2 regions of the Cellulomonas fengjieae genome follow, and region 1 is predicted to be linked to the other one. Evidence: predicted binding sites of a transcription regulator. Region 1 holds the regulator's gene; the other holds the start of a gene.

Region 1 (7,896 bases):
CTCGCGCGGCACCTGCCCAAGCCGGGCCGCGAGCCGGCCACCGACGCGCAGCTGGACGAGATCGCGGAGCTGATCACCGCGGCCGGCGGTCGCACCCTGGGGCTGTTCTCGTCGCGGCGTGCGGCCAACGCGGTGGCGGCCGCGATGCGCGAGCGCCTCGACGTCCCGATCCTGGCGCAGGGCGACGACCAGCTGCCGACGCTCGTCTCGCAGTTCATCGCGGACGAGGCCACCTGCCTGTTCGGCACCCTCTCGCTGTGGCAGGGCGTGGACGTGCCCGGGGCGACCTGCCGGCTGGTCATCATCGACCGCATCCCGTTCCCGCGGCCCGACGACCCCGTCAGCTCGGCGCGGTCCGACGCGATCGAGAAGGCCGGCGGCAACGGGTTCCTGGCGGTCTCCGCGACCCACGCGGCGCTGCTGCTCGCGCAGGGCGCCGGCCGGCTGATCCGCACGAGCGAGGACCGGGGCGTGGTCGCGGTGCTGGACCCGCGGCTCGCGACCGCCGGGTACGGCGCGTTCCTGACCCGGTCGTTGCCCGCGTTCTGGCGGACCACGGACCGAGCGGTGGCGGTCTCCGCACTGCAGCGGCTCGCCACCCCGTTAGCCTCGGGGGCATGACCGAGAGCCTGGACATGGAAGACGTGGGCCTGACGCCGTTCCGCAGCGGGCGGCGCCCGTCCAAGCTGGCGATCGTGGGCGCGGGGGCCGTCGGGTCCACGATGGCGTACGCGGCCCTGATGCGCGGAGCGGCACGCTCGATCGCGCTGTACGACGTCAACGCGTCCAAGGTCGAGGCGGAGGCGCTGGACCTGAGCCACGGCATCCAGTTCATGCCCATGGCGCAGGTGGTGGGGTCCGACGAGATCGCGGTGTGCGCGGACGCGGACGTCGTGATGTTCACCGCAGGGGCCAAGCAGAAGCCCGGCCAGTCCCGGCTGGACCTGGCGGAGGCGACCATCGGGCTGGTCCGCAAGGTGCTCCCGGCGCTGGTCGAGGTCGCGCCGGACGCGGTCTACGTGATGGTCACCAACCCGGTCGACGTCGTGACGTACGCCGCGCTCAAGATCTCCGGCCTGCCGTCCTCGCAGCTGTTCGGCTCCGGCACGGTCCTGGACTCCTCGCGGCTGCGCTACCTGATCGCGCAGCACACGGGCGTGGCAGTGCAGAACGTCCACGCGTACATCGCGGGCGAGCACGGGGACACCGAGCTGCCCCTGTGGGGGTCCGCGAGCATCGGCTCGGTGCCGCTGCTCGAGTGGACCGGCGCCGGTGGCGACGGAGCCCTGACGGCCGACGTACGGGACAGGATCACGCGGGAGGTCGTCGAGTCGGCGTACCGGATCATCGAGGGCAAGGGCGCGACCAACTACGCGGTGGCCCTGGCCGGCTCGCGGATCATCGAGGCCGTCCTCAAGGACGAGGGGCGAGTGCTACCCGTGTCCTCGCTGCTCGACGACTTCTACGGGATCAGCGACGTCTGCCTGTCCGTCCCGGCGATCGTCGGGGCGCACGGCGTGGCCGAGCGGCTCCGCGTCCCGCTCTCGGAGGACGAGCTCGCCGGCCTGCGCTCGTCGGCGGACGCGGTCCGCTCGGTGGCGCGACGCTTCGGGTTCTGAGCGCCGCGCTCGGGTTCTCGCCGCGGAGGCGTCCGCACTGCGACCGTCGGGCCGCACCCTGCTGGGTGCGGCCCGACGGCTGTGTCACAGGCTGCGCAGCACGCTGACGACCCGGCCCAGGATGGTGGACTCGTCACCCGGGATGGGGGAGTAGGCGGCGTTGTGGGGCATGAGCCAGACGTGCCCGTCGATCCGCTTGAACGTCTTGACCGTGGCCTCGCCGTCGATCATCGCGGCGACGATCTCGCCGTTCTCCGCGACCGGCTGGCGCCGCACCACGACCCAGTCGCCGTCGCAGATCGCCGCGTCGACCATGGAGTCGCCGCTCACCTTGAGCAGGAAGAGGTCGCCGTCGCCGACCAGCTGACGGGGGAGCGGGAAGACGTCCTCCACCGCCTGCTCGGCGAGGATGGGCCCACCTGCCGCGATCCGCCCCACGACCGGGACGTAGGAGGGGGCGGGCAGGCGCTCGCCGTCCCCCTGGTCGGGGAAGCTCGCCCGGCGGCCGTCCGGCGCCGTCCACGTGCCCACGCCGCGCGAGTCGTCCGCGTGCACGACCTCGATGGCGCGAGGACGGTTCGGGTCCCGGCGCAGGTATCCCTTGCGCTCGAGCGCCATGAGCTGGTGCTTGACGCTCGACGGGCTGGTGAGGCCGACGGCCTCCCCGATCTCGCGCATGCTCGGCGGGTAGCCGCGGGACTCGACCGACGTCCGGATGGTGTCCAGCACGAGCCGCTGCCGCGCCGTGAGCCCGTCGGGGCCGGGTGCGCCGTCGGGCAGCGTGTGGATGGTCGCCAGGTCCTTCTCGGGCTGGGACGTGTCCCCTGAGTCCGTCACTGCGCTCCTCCTCGTCCGGCGGCCGCCTCGCAGCACGCTCAGCCTTCTCCGCCTGGTCCAGCCCGGGTCCGCGGAACCGTGACCTGCGCCGACGGTGGCTGCCCGGCGGCAGTGTCAGTGGCTCGTGGTCCGCTTGTGCTGCATCGCCAGCCTAGGGATGTCGGAGCCGAAGATCAAACATCTGTTCGATCGTGTCTCTCGACAGTGTCGGTGGATGCTGGTAGACATCGTACAGACGTTCGACGAACAGGCGTTCGACGATCAGCGGTACCCCGGTCAGCCGGGCCGAGCAGGAGCGAGAGACGTGATGAGCGCGATGGTGATGGGACCGGCGATGTCGACCGTGGCACCCCAGCGGGTGGCTGAGCGCGTGGCGTACCGCATACCCAACCGTGTGCCCAACCGCATGCCCGACCGCATGTCCAACCGCATGTCCCGCGGTACCGCCCGACCCACGACCCCTCACGGGGCAGAGCGCGTGGCGGACTCCGCCGTGGGTGCGCCCTCCGCGGCCGTGTCCGCTGCGCACCTGCGCCTCACCACGCGCGGCCGGGTCGTCCTGTGGCTGCTCGCGGCCACGGTCGTGGCGCTCGTCACGCTGCTCGGGAGCCAGGCGTCCGCGGACGGGCCGGTCACCGCGCAGGAGGTCCAGCGCCACGTGGTGCAGCCGGGCGAGACGCTGTGGCAGATCGCCGAGTCGGTGGCCACGCCGTCGCAGGACGTGCGGGACGTCGTGGTCGCACTGGTCGACCTCAACGAGCTGCCCGACGCGGGGCTCATGGCCGGCCAGGTCATCGTCGTCCCGGCACGCTGACGCTGAGCACGGCGACACGGCGACACGGCGCGCGGCACACGCGCGCGGGACACGGCGGTCGGCGACACAGCACGCGGCGACACAGCACGCGGCGACACAGTGGTCGGCGACACAGCGGTCGGCGACACAGCGCGGTACCGGGTCGAGCCGGTGCCGTAGGAGGGACGGGGGGTCCCCCGCGAAGGCGGCCATCAGGTGATGGCCGCCTTCGTGCATCCCCGGCGCGACGCGCCTTGCGACGGCGGGACGCGTGGCCTAGCGTCACGGAGGCGTTCACGGCGCGATCGTCGTCGTCGGCAGTCGTCCGGCCGTCACGCGCCAGCTCGAAGGGGATCACGGTGCACTGTCCGTTCTGCCGCCATCCGGACTCGCGGGTCGTCGACTCGCGCACCTCGGACGACGGGTCGACCATCCGACGACGGCGGCAGTGCCCGCAGTGCAACCGCCGCTTCACCACCGTCGAGACCGCCAGCCTCTCGGTGGTGAAGCGCTCCGGAGCCACCGAGCCGTTCAGCCGCGAGAAGATCGCCGGCGGCGTGCGCAAGGCGTGCCAGGGACGTCCGGTGAGCGAGGACGACCTGGCGCTGCTGGCCCAGAAGGTCGAGGAGACCCTGCGCGGTGCGGGCTCGGCGGAGATCGACGCGTACGAGATCGGCCTGGCCATCCTCGGCCCGCTGCGTGAGCTCGACGAGGTCGCCTACCTCCGGTTCGCGAGCGTCTACCAGGCGTTCGACTCGCTGGAGGACTTCGAGGCGGCGATCACCGTGCTGCGCGCGGAGCACGAGTCCTCGCCGGTGGGCGAGGGGGGTGTGCCCGAGGAGGGCGGGCCGGTCGAGCGGGGCGGGCCAGTCGAGCAGGGCGGGCCGGTCGAGCCGGCCGACGACGGCGTCCGGTCCAGCTGAGCGCCGCGCCGTGGGCGGGGCGCGCCCGACCCGGCGGGAGCAACTAGGTTCGTCGCGTGCTTCCTACGGATATCGAGCTCCTCCACGTCCCTGGTCCGCCCGCCGCGCTGCCGGACGGCACGCGCGCCGTCGTGTCGGTCGTGCGGCCGGACCTGGCCGACGACGAGTACGTCGGGCACCTGTGGTCCGTCGACCTCGAGGGTGACGACGCCCCGCGTCCCCTGACGCGGGGTCACCGTGACACCGCCCCGGACGTCAGCCCGGACGGTCGGTGGGTGGTGTTCCTGCGTGCCGAGCACGAGGGAAAGCCGCAGGTGCACGTCGTCGAGGCGGCCGGCGGCGAGCCGATCCGGCTCACCGACGCACCCCTGGGCGCCTCCGAGCCCCGGTTCTCGCCGGACGGCACGCGGATCGTGTACCTCGCGCGGGTGCCGGAGGAGGGCCGCTACTCGGCCGACGGTTCGCCCGGCGCGGAAGAGCCGCGGCACATCACCGAGCTGCGGTACCGGGCCGACGGGATCGGGTTCGTGCGGGACCGCCCGCAGCACGCGTTCGTCGTCGACGTCCCGGTGGACGGGGAGCGCCCGGCCGCGCTCCCGGAGCCGGTCGCCCTGACCGCCGGTGACATCGGTGTCGCGGGGGTGCGGTGGCTGCCGTCGGGGGAGGCGCTCGTGGGGGTCAGCGCCCGGCACGCCTCGCGGGAGTCGGACCTGCGCAGCGACGCGGTGCTCATCGACGCGTCCCCGGCCGGCGACCCGGCACCGCCCGTACCGCTCACCGACGCCGACCAGGGCAGCCGGCTGGGTGTCGACGCCGTGCTTCCGTCGTCGGACGGCAGCACTTTGTGGCTGCTGGCCAGCGACCTGGGTCCGACCGGTCGCGACTTCGTGGCCGCGCAGGTGGGGCTCTACCGCCTCCCGTTGGGTGCCGCCGGTGGGGCGCCCGAGCGCCTGACCGATCCCGAGAGCGACCAGCTGGCGGGCGCCCTGGCGGAGCTGGACGGCGACCCCCTGGTAATCGTCGAGCGGCGGGGTGCGGCGCACCTGGTGCGGGTCGCGGCCGACGGGACGGCCACCACGCTGGTGGGTGGGACGTCCGTCGTCACCGGCGTCGCGGTCGCATCGCGGACCGGGCGCGTCGTGGTGACCGCGGCGTCGCCGTCGTCGTCCGGCGAGGTGCTCTCCGTCGACGCGGCGAGCGGCAGGGTCCAGACGCGCACGGACCTGTCCGCCCCGCTGCGGGAGACCGGTCGAGTCCGGGAGCCGGTCGAGCTGGTGGCGACCGCACCGGACGGCTACGAGGTGCACGGCTGGGTGGTGACGCCCGACGAGCAGCGCTACGGCTCCGGGCCGCACCCGACGATCCTCCTGATCCACGGCGGACCCTTCGCCCAGTACACGCACGCCCTGTTCGACGAGGTGCAGGTGCTGGTCGAGGCGGGGTACGGGGTCGTCCTCGGCAACCCTCGCGGGTCCTCCGGCTACGGACGGGAGCACGGGCTGGCGATCCGCGGCGCGTTCGGCACGGTGGACACCGAGGACGTGCTCGCGCTGCTCGGCTCCGCGCTCGAGGACCCCGCGCTGGACGGCGAGCGGGTGGGCGTGATGGGTGGCTCGTACGGCGGCTACCTCACCGCGTGGCTGACCACGCGCACCGACCGGTTCGCGGCGGCGATCGTCGAGCGTGGCTTCCTGGACCCGATCAGCTTCGTGGGGTCCAGCGACATCGGCTGGTTCTTCGGCCTCGAGTACCTCGGGGACGCGAACGACGAGCACGGTGCCGTGGCCCTTGCCGCCCAGTCGCCGATGGCGCACGTGGGCGACGTCCGCACACCGACCCTGGTCATCCACTCCGAGCAGGACTGGCGGTGCCCGGTCGAGCAGGGGCAGCGCTGGTTCGTCGAGCTCAAGCGTCGGGGCGTGGAGACGGAGCTCCTCCTGTTCCCGGGCGAGGGGCACGAGCTCACCCGCTCGGGGCGTCCGCGACACCGCAAGGTCCGGTTCGACCACGTGCTGCGGTGGTGGTCGACGCACCTGCCGATCGAGGGCTGAGCCTCAGCGGTCGCTCGAGCGCGAGCCCCACAGGTTGATGCCGACGTCGACGGCGTGCGGCTCGATGGCAGCCAGCTCCTGCTCCGAGAGCGGGGGCTGACTGACCGCCGCGAGGTTCTCGTCGAGCTGCTCGACGGTCCGCGCCCCGACCAGGACCGACGTGATGCGTGCGTCCCGCAGCACCCAGGCGAGCGCGAGCTGCGGGAGCGTGCGCCCGCCCTGCCGAGCGATCGCGTCGAGGGCGCGCACGTGGCCGAGCGCCTCGTCGGTGAGCCACTCGGGCCGCAGGGGTCCGCCCCGCCCCGCCCGCGAGTCGGCGGGCACGCCGTGCAGGTAGCGCGTGCTGAGCATGCCCTGGGCCAGCGGGGAGAAGGCCACGACCGCCAGCCCCGCATCGTGAGCGACATCGAGCAGCGACCGGCCGTCGGTTCCCGGCTGCTCCACCCAGCGGTTGAGCAGCGAGTAGGCCGGCTGGTGCACCGTCAGGGGCAGCCCCAGCTCGCGGGCGACGTGCAGCGCCTCGACGGTACGGTCTGCCGAGTAGGACGAGATGCCCGCGTACCGCGCCTTGCCGGACCGGACGGCCCGTTCGAGCGCACCGAGGGTCTCCGCCAGGGGCGTGCTGGGGTCGAACCGGTGGCTGTAGAAGACGTCGACGGCGTCGAGACCGAGCCGGCGCAGCGACTCGTCGAGCGACGCGCGCAGGTACTTCGCCGAACCGTGCTCGCCGTACGGGCCGGGCCATGCGCGGTAGCCGGCCTTCGTGGTGATGAGCAGCTCGTCGCGGCGTCCCCGCAGGTCGCGGGCCAGCAGCCGGCCGACGGACTCCTCGGCGGCGAACGGCGGCGGTCCGTAGTTGTTGGCGAGGTCGAGGTGGACGACGCCCCGGTCCACGGCGTGCAGGACGAGCCGACGCTGCTGGTCGAACGCCGTCGCGGCGCCGAAGTTCTGCCACAGGCCCAGGGACACGACCGGCCACGACAGACCACCGGCACGCCGGTGGGGCAGATCGAGGGCTGCGGGCACGCGAGAGACGCTACCCGCGTGAGAAGAGTTGGCGTCGCGGGCCCGAGTCGGTCAGGCTGAGCGGGTCGCGGGCGCAGACGTCCGTCGACACACAGCATCGAAGGAGACCCCCATGGCCCAGGACGACGACAAGGCGACCACGGAGGCGGCGGTGAGCGAGGACACGAAGGCGAAGTTCCGCGAGGCGCTCGAGCGGAAGAAGACCAACCAGCACCGCACGTCCGACGGCTCGACCAACACCGGGCAGGTGCACGGTTCGGAGACCGCCGGTCCGTCCCAGCGACGGTTCCAGCGCAAGTCCGGCTCCGCCTGAGCCGAACGGCTCCGCCTGAGCCGAACGACCGAGGGGCCCGACCACGTGTGGTCGGGCCCCTCCGTCGTTGGTCGGGTCAGGACAGCAGACGCAGCCGGACCGACTCCGGGCGGGCGGACAGCGCGTCGATGACCGCGGAGTCGACGGGCGCACCGGCGTCGGTGACCACGTAGCCGATGTCCCCGCGGGTGGCGAGCAGCTGGCCCTCGATGTTGACCCCGTGCTCGGCGAGCGTGGCGTTGACCGCCGCGAGCACCCCGGGCACGTTGCGGTGCAGGTAGGCGAGGCGGTGCACGCCGGGCTGCGGGTCGAGCGCGAGGTTGGGCAGGTTGAC
Region 2 (7,896 bases), 320 kb from region 1:
TCCAGGAAGAGGATCCGGTACTCCACCCCCAGCTCCCGCAACCCCTCCAGAACGGGGGCCAGGTCCTGGAAGAACTCGCGCCCGCGTACGTCGATCACGGCGGCGAGCCGCTGCGCCCGGGCGCTCGCCGGCCCGCTGGTCAGCATGCCCACGAGGTGGGTGAGCATCTGCGCCGGCAGATTGTCGATGACGTACCAGTCGAGGTCCTCCAGCACGGCGGCCGCGCGGGTGCGACCCGCGCCGGACATCCCCGTGATGATGAGGACCTGCGGCTGGCTCAGGTGAGGCGCCTCGGTGGCCGCCTCGAGGGCGGGGATCCCGGCGGGCACCGTGATCGGCGAAGGCTCGTGGGTCATGCGTCCAGCATGCCAGCAGAAGAGTCCGCGGCCGCGTCCGCCACCGCGGGCACGCCCGCCTTCTCGCCCGGGGCGGCCAGGGCCGCGACCACCGCCGCCGCCGTGCGCTCCCCCATCCCCTGCACCGACGCGATCTCCTCGACGGACGCCGCGCGCAGGCGCTTGACCGACCCGAAGTGGCGCAGCAGAGCCGCCTGACGGGCCGGACCGAGCCCGGGCACGCCGTCGAGCACCGAGGTGGTCATGCCCTTGCTGCGACGCTTGCGGTGCGCGGTGATCGCGAACCGGTGCGCCTCGTCCCGCAGCCGCTGCAGCAGGTAGAGGCCCTCGGAGCTGCGCTGCAGGATCACGGGGTACTCGTCCCCCGGCAGCCAGACCTCCTCCAACCGCTTGGCCAGACCCACGAGCGCGACGTCGTCGATGCCGAGCTCCGCCAGGGCGGCGGCGGCCGCGGCCACCTGCGGCGGACCTCCGTCGACGACCACGAGGTTCGGCGGGTACGCGAACCGCACCGGCCTGCCGGTGGTCTCGTCGATGGGGCCCGAGCGGATCGGCTGGCCGTCGTCGTCCTCGCCCGTGCCGAGCTCGACGTCGCCGGCCTCGGACCGCTCGGCGAGGTAGCGCTTGAACCGTCGGGTGATCACCTCGTGCATCGCTGCGGTGTCGTCGCGCGCGCCCTGGCCCTCGGGCCCTCGGATGGTGAACAGGCGGTACTCGCTCTTGCGGGCCAGTCCGTCCTCGAACACCACCATCGACGCCGTCTGGTAGGTGCCCTGGTTGTGCGACACGTCGTAGCACTCGATGCGCAGCGGCGCGGACGGCAGGTCGAGCGCCTCCTGGAGCTCCTGCAGCGCCTGGCTCCGCGTGGTCAGGTCACCGGCGCGCCGGGTGCGGTGCAGGACGAGCGCGTGCTCCGCGTTGCGCTGCACGGTCGCCGCCAGCTCGCGCTTGTCGCCGCGCTGCGGAACGCGGACCGATACGCGGCTGCCCCGCAGCCCGGTGAGCCAGGACTGCACCTGCTCGACGTCGGGGGGCAGCACCGGGACCAGAACCTCGCGCGGGACCGCCGACGACCCGGCGCCGCCGTCGCCCGCGGCCGCCTCCGACCCGTAGATCTGCTGGAGCAGGTGCTCCACCAGCTCGGCGTCGGTCACGTCCTCGACCTTCTCCACCACCCAGCCACGCTGCCCGCGGATGCGCCCGTCACGCACGTGGAACACCTGCACCGCGGCCTCGAGCTCGTCGCCGGCCAGCGCGAAGATGTCCGCGTCCGTGCCGTCGGCCAGGACCACGGCGTTCTTCTCGGTCGCACGCTCGAGCGTCGCGATGTCGTCGCGCAGGCGCGCGGCGCGCTCGTAGTCGAGCTCCGCCGCCGCCTCCTTCATGCGGGCCGTCAGCCGGCGCGTGAACTTGGCGGTGTCGCCCGCCATGAAGTCGCAGAAGTCCTTCGCCAGCTGGTGGTGGTCCTCCGGCGAGATGCGACCGACGCAGGGCGCCGAGCACTTGTCGATGTAGCCGAGCAGGCACGGCCTGCCCTGCTGCCGGGCGCGCTTGAAGACTCCCGCCGAGCAGGTGCGGACCGGGAACACCCGCAGCAGCAGGTCGACCGTCTCCCGGATCGCCCACGCGTGCGGGTACGGCCCGAAGTACCGCGTGCCCTTGCGCTTCGCGCCGCGCATCACCTGGATGCGGGGGTACGTGTCGGCGAGCGTCACGGCGAGGTACGGATACGACTTGTCGTCGCGGTACTTGACGTTGAACCGGGGGTCGAACTCCTTGATCCAGGAGTACTCCAGCGCCAGCGCCTCGACCTCCGTGCCGACCACGGTCCACTCGACCGAGGCGGCCGTGGTGACCATCTGCCGCGTGCGCTGGTGCAGCCCGGAGAGGTCCTGGAAGTAGCTGGACAGGCGCGAGCGCAGGCTCTTGGCCTTGCCGACGTAGATGACGCGGCCGTGCTCGTCGCGGAAGCGGTACACGCCCGGCTGGTCCGGGATCTCTCCCGGTGCGGGGCGGTACGTGGCGGGATCAGCCATGGGTTCGAGCGTAGTTCGCCGGATCGAGGACACGGATCGCCCACGGCCGGTGCGGCGCCGCTACCGTGGGCAGATGGGCCCCCTGCACACCTACTCCGTCGACCTCACCTGGACGGGGGCCGGTCGGAGCGGCACCTCGAGCTATACCGCCTACAGCCGCGACCACGAGGTCAGGATCGGCACCAAGCCGCCGCTGCCCGGGTCGTCCGATCCCGCGTTCCGGGGCGACCCGTCGCGCTACTCCCCGGAGGAGCTGCTGGTTAGCTCGCTCGCGCAGTGCCACATGCTCTGGTTCCTGCACCTCGCGGCTGCGGCCGGCGTGGTCGTCGTCGGGTACGAGGACCAGGCGGTCGGCACGATGCGCGTCGAGGCGGCGGGCCACGGGCAGTTCCGCGAGGTCGTCCTGCGGCCGCGCGTGACGGTCGCCGCGGGCGCCCACCTGCCGACCGGCGCCGCGATCACCGACGGCGTGCTCGCGGACGTGCACCACCAGGCCCACGAGCACTGCTTCATCGCGCGGTCCGTGAACTTCCCGGTCCGCCACGAACCCGTCCCGGTGCGGACCGCGCAGTCCGTCGCCCACTGAACCCCGAACCGCCGGCTCAGCCAGCGAGGTTCGAGGACGTAGCCGAAGGCGAGACTCGTCCGTCCCGCTCACCATCAGGCCGGGATCGCCTGCTTGACGGCACGCTTGCGCTTCACCGGCTGTGGTGTCGCCACCGGCTCCAGGACCTCGGCCAGGAACCGTCCGGTGTGGCTCGCCTCCACGGACGCGATGTGCTCCGGCGTGCCCTCCGCGACGACCAGCCCGCCGCCGCTGCCGCCCTCGGGACCCATGTCGACCACCCAGTCGGCGTTCTTGATGACGTCGAGGTTGTGCTCGATGACGATGACGGAGTTGCCCTTGTCCACCAGCGACTGGAGCACCCCGAGCAGCTTGCGGATGTCCTCGAAGTGCAGACCGGTGGTCGGCTCGTCGAGCACGTAGATCGTCCGGCCCGTCGAGCGCCGCTGGAGCTCGGCGGCCAGCTTGACGCGCTGGGCCTCGCCGCCGGAGAGCGTGGGGGCGGGCTGGCCCAGGCGGACGTACCCGAGGCCGACGTCGACGAGCGTGCGCAGGTGCCGGGAGATGGCGGGGACGGCGGCGAAGAACTCCGCGGCCTCCTCGATCGGCATGTTGAGCACGTCGGCAACGGTCTTGCCCTTGAAGTGCACCTCGAGCGTCTCGCGGTTGTACCGCGCGCCGTGGCAGACCTCGCAGGGGACGTAGACGTCCGGCAGGAAGTTCATCTCGATCTTCAGCGTGCCGTCGCCCGAGCACGCCTCGCAGCGTCCGCCCTTGACGTTGAACGAGAACCGGCCCGGCGTGTAGCCGCGCACCTTGGCCTCGGTGGTCTCGGCGAACAGCCGCCGGACGTGGTCCCAGACGCCGGTGTACGTGGCCGGGTTGGACCGCGGCGTACGGCCGATGGGGCCCTGGTCGACGTGCACGACCTTGTCGAGGTGCTCCAGGCCGGTCACCCGCTTGTGCCGGCCGGCGACCTGGCGCGCGCCGTTGAGCTCGTTGGCGAGCACGGTGTAGAGGATCGCGTTGACGAGCGTCGACTTGCCCGAGCCCGAGACGCCCGTGACGGCGGTCAGCACGCCGAGCGGGAACGACACGTCGATGTCCCGCAGGTTGTGCTCGCGCGCGCCCACCACCGTGAGCCGGCGGTCCTTGTCGATCGGGCGACGGGCCTGCGGCATCGGGATCGACCGGCGTCCGGAGAGGTACGCACCCGTCACGGACTCGGTCGACGAGAGCAGCCCGGCGAGGTCACCGGAGTGCACCACGCGGCCACCGTGCTCGCCGGCGCCGGGGCCGATGTCGACGATCCAGTCGGCCGCGCGGATGGTGTCCTCGTCGTGCTCGACGACGATCAGCGTGTTGCCGAGGTCCCGCAGCCGCGTCAGGGTGTCGATGAGCCGGCGGTTGTCGCGCTGGTGCAGGCCGATGCTCGGCTCGTCGAGGACGTACAGCACGCCCACGAGGCCGGAGCCGATCTGCGTGGCGAGCCGGATCCGCTGCGCCTCGCCGCCCGACAGCGTCGCCGCCGGACGCATCAGCGAGAGGTAGTCGAGTCCGACGTCGAGCAGGAAGCCCAGGCGCGCCTGGATCTCCTTGAGCACCTGCGCGGCGATCGCCCGCTCCCGCTCGCCCAGCTCCAGGCCGTCGAGGAACGTCCGGGCCTCGCGGATGGGCAGGGCGCAGACGTCGGCGATGGACTTGTCCCCCACGCGGACCGCGAGGACCTCCGGCTTGAGCCGCGCACCCTTGCAGACGGGGCACGGGACCTCGCGCATGAAGGCCTCGTACTTCTCCTTGCTCCAGTCCGAGTCGGTCTCGGTGTGCCGCCGCTCGAGGAACGTGAGCACACCCTCGAAGCCGGTCGAGTACTGCCGCTCGCGGCCCCACCGGTTGCGGTACTTGACCTTGACCTCGTGGTTCTGGCCGTGCAGGACCGCGTCCTTCGCCCGCTGCGGCAGCGCCCGCCACGGCACCGACGTGGAGAACCCCATGTCGGAGGCCAGGGCGCTGAGCACGCGCGCGAAGTACTCGCTGGAGATCTGCGACCACGGCGCCACGGCGCCCTCGTCGAGCGACAGGTCCTCGTCCGGGATCACCAGCTCGGGGTCCACCTCGAGGCGGGACCCGATCCCGGTGCACTCGGGGCAGGCGCCGTAGGGCGCGTTGAACGAGAACGTGCGCGGCTCGATCTCGTCGAGCGTCAGGACGTGGTCGTTCGGGCAGGCGCGCTGCTCGGAGAACCGCCGCTCGCGGCCCGGGTCGTCGGCGTCCGCGTCCACCAGCTCGATGACCAGCAGGCCACCTGCCAGGCCCAGCGCCGTCTCGACCGAGTCCGTCAGGCGACGCTTGACGCCCTCACGCGAGACGAGTCGGTCGATGACCACCTCGATGTCGTGCTTGAGCTTCTTCTCGAGCGTCGGCGGGTCGGTGAGCTGCACGACCTCGCCGTCCACCCGGGCGCGCGCGAACCCCTTGCTCTGCAGCTCCTTGAACAGGTCGGCGTACTCGCCCTTGCGGCCGCGGACCACCGGCGCGAGCACCTGGTAGCGCGTGCCCTCGGGCAGCTCGAGCAGGCGGTCGACGATCTGCTGGGGCGTCTGCGCCGTGACCCGCTCGCCGCAGATCGGGCAGTACTGCGTGCCGGCACGCGCGAACAGCAGTCGCAGGTAGTCGTAGACCTCGGTGATCGTGCCCACGGTCGAGCGAGGGTTGCGGTTGGTCGACTTCTGGTCGATCGACACCGCCGGCGACAGACCCTCGATGAAGTCGACGTCGGGCTTGTCCATCTGGCCGAGGAACTGCCTGGCGTACGCGGACAGCGACTCGACGTAGCGCCGCTGCCCCTCCGCGAAGATCGTGTCGAACGCCAGCGACGACTTCCCGGACCCGGACAGACCGGTGAACACGATGAGCGTGTCACGAGGGAGGTCGAGGTCGACGTTGCGGAGGTTGTGCTCCCGGGCGCCCTGCACCACCAGTCGTTCGTTCACGCGGGGAGTCTACGTGCCCTCTCTGACAATCGCACATGCGTTCGACATCGGCGAACAGCCGGGCGCGTCGACGTGCCGGTCCGAGGGCTGCAGGCCATGCTCAGCGCGTGAACAGCCGCGATGCCCTCATCGACCCCCCGCTCGTGCCCATCGAGGACTACGCCGTCCTCGGCGACGGCAAGACGGCGGCGCTCGTCTCCCTGCGCGGTTCGGTCGACTGGCTGTGCCTGCCGCACTTCGACTCCGCGGCGTGCTTCGCCCGGCTCCTGGGCGACCCCGGCAACGGTCGTTGGCTGCTCACCGTGCGCGACGCGACCACGGTGACCCGCCGCTACCTGGACGACTCGTTCGTCCTGGAGACCACCTACGAGACGCCGACTGGCACCGCGGTCGCCCAGGAGACGATGCCCCTCAACGACGGCCGCGCGGACCTGGTCCGCAGGCTCGTGTGCACCCGCGGGAGCATCGAGGTCGAGCACGAGTGGGTCGTGCGGTTCGGGTACGGCGCCGTGGAGCCGTGGGTGCAGCACATCGAGGACGCCGACGGCAACGACGCCATCCGCGCGATCGCGGGCCCGGACTCGCTCCTCCTGCGCGGTGACCGCCTCCCGACGCCGGACGGCCACCGGCACACCGACCGCTTCACCCTGCAGGAGGGCGAGTCGGTCGAGCTCGCGCTCACCTGGACGCAGTCGTGGGCCCCGGTCCCGCCGCGGCTGACCATCGAGGCCCGCATCGACGCCACCCGGATCTCCTGGGGCCTGTGGGCGCGCAGCTGCCCGTACACGGGGACGTACCGCGAGGCCGTCGTGCGGTCCCTGCTGGTCCTGCGCCTGCTGACGGACTCGGAGACCGGCGGCATCGTCGCCGCCGCCACGACCTCGCTCCCGGAGGACTTCGGGGGCGAGCGGAACTGGGACTACCGGTACTCCTGGCTGCGTGATGCGGCGATGACCCTGGAGGCGCTGCTCGAGCAGGGGTACCGCGACGAGGCGACCGAGTGGCGGGACTGGCTCCTGCGGGCCGTCGCCGGCGGGCCGAGCGACCTGCAGATCATGTACCGCGTCGACGGCGCCCGGGACCTGCCCGAGCGAGAGCTCACCCACCTGTCCGGGTACGCGGGCTCCCGACCGGTCCGCGTCGGCAACGCCGCCGTCGACCAGGTGCAGAACGACGTGCTCGGTGAGGTCATGCTGGCGCTGGAGCTCGCCCGCGAGGAGGGCCTGACCGAGACGAGCTCCTCGTGGTCTCTGCAGTGCCACCTTCTCGAGGAGCTGCTCCGCCGGTGGCGCGAGCCGGACCGTGGGATCTGGGAGGTCCGCGGGGAGCGCAAGCACTTCACGCACTCCAAGGTGATGGCCTGGGCGGCGGTGGACCGGGCGGTGCGCGCCGTCGAGAAGCACGGCCTGGACGGTCCGGTGGAGCGCTGGCGTGAGGAGCGGGACGCCATCCACGCCGACGTGCTCGCCCACGGCTGGGACGCCGAGCGGGGGACGTTCGTGCAGTTCTACGGCGCCGGGCACACCGATGCGGCACTCCTCCAGCTCGCCCAGGTGGACTTCCTGCCGGCGCACGACCCGCGGATCCTCTCGACCCTCGCGGCGATCCGCGCCGAGCTGGAGGTCGCCCCGGGGCTCCTGCGGCGGTACCGCACGGAGCACACGGACGACGGCCTCGAGGGAGACGAGCACGCCTTCCTCGCCTGCTCGTTCTGGCTCGCGGACGCGCTGGCTCGCTCGGACGACCTGGACGGCGCCACCGAGGTGCTCGACACTCTCGTCGGGCTCGCCAACGACGTCGGGCTCCTGGCCGAGCAGTACGACCCGGTCGGCCGGCGGATGGCGGGCAACGTCCCGCAGGCGTTGTCCCACCTCGCGCTCGTCCGCGCGGTGCACAGCCACGACCAGGCCCTCGAGCGAAGCGGCCGCTGAGCGCGACCGCCGACG

The links. Region 1 encodes LexA, which represses DNA repair genes until DNA is damaged. Its sites were predicted from a motif close to TCGAACANNTGTTCGA; they were not measured.
Region 2: the regulator LexA is predicted to act here: its motif matches at 5,980-5,995, upstream of uvrA (excinuclease ABC subunit UvrA).

The regions. Positions count from the first base shown of each region.
Region 1 covers NZ_CP074404.1:1,504,631-1,512,526, forward strand. The annotation lists gene KG102_RS06945 (ATP-dependent DNA helicase) at 1-621, shown strand, start outside; gene KG102_RS06950 (L-lactate dehydrogenase) at 618-1,619, shown strand; gene lexA (transcriptional repressor LexA) at 1,704-2,456, opposite strand; gene KG102_RS06960 (LysM peptidoglycan-binding domain-containing protein) at 2,764-3,270, shown strand; gene nrdR (transcriptional regulator NrdR) at 3,609-4,172, shown strand; gene KG102_RS06970 (S9 family peptidase) at 4,229-6,223, shown strand; gene KG102_RS06975 (aldo/keto reductase) at 6,227-7,249, opposite strand; gene KG102_RS06980 (DUF5302 domain-containing protein) at 7,362-7,562, shown strand; gene serA (phosphoglycerate dehydrogenase) at 7,639-7,896, opposite strand, start outside.
Region 2 covers NZ_CP074404.1:1,824,780-1,832,675, reverse strand. The annotation lists gene rapZ (RNase adapter RapZ) at 1-356, opposite strand, end outside; gene uvrC (excinuclease ABC subunit UvrC) at 353-2,392, opposite strand; gene KG102_RS08470 (OsmC family protein) at 2,466-2,978, shown strand; gene uvrA (excinuclease ABC subunit UvrA) at 3,053-5,950, opposite strand; gene KG102_RS08460 (glycoside hydrolase family 15 protein) at 6,058-7,881, shown strand.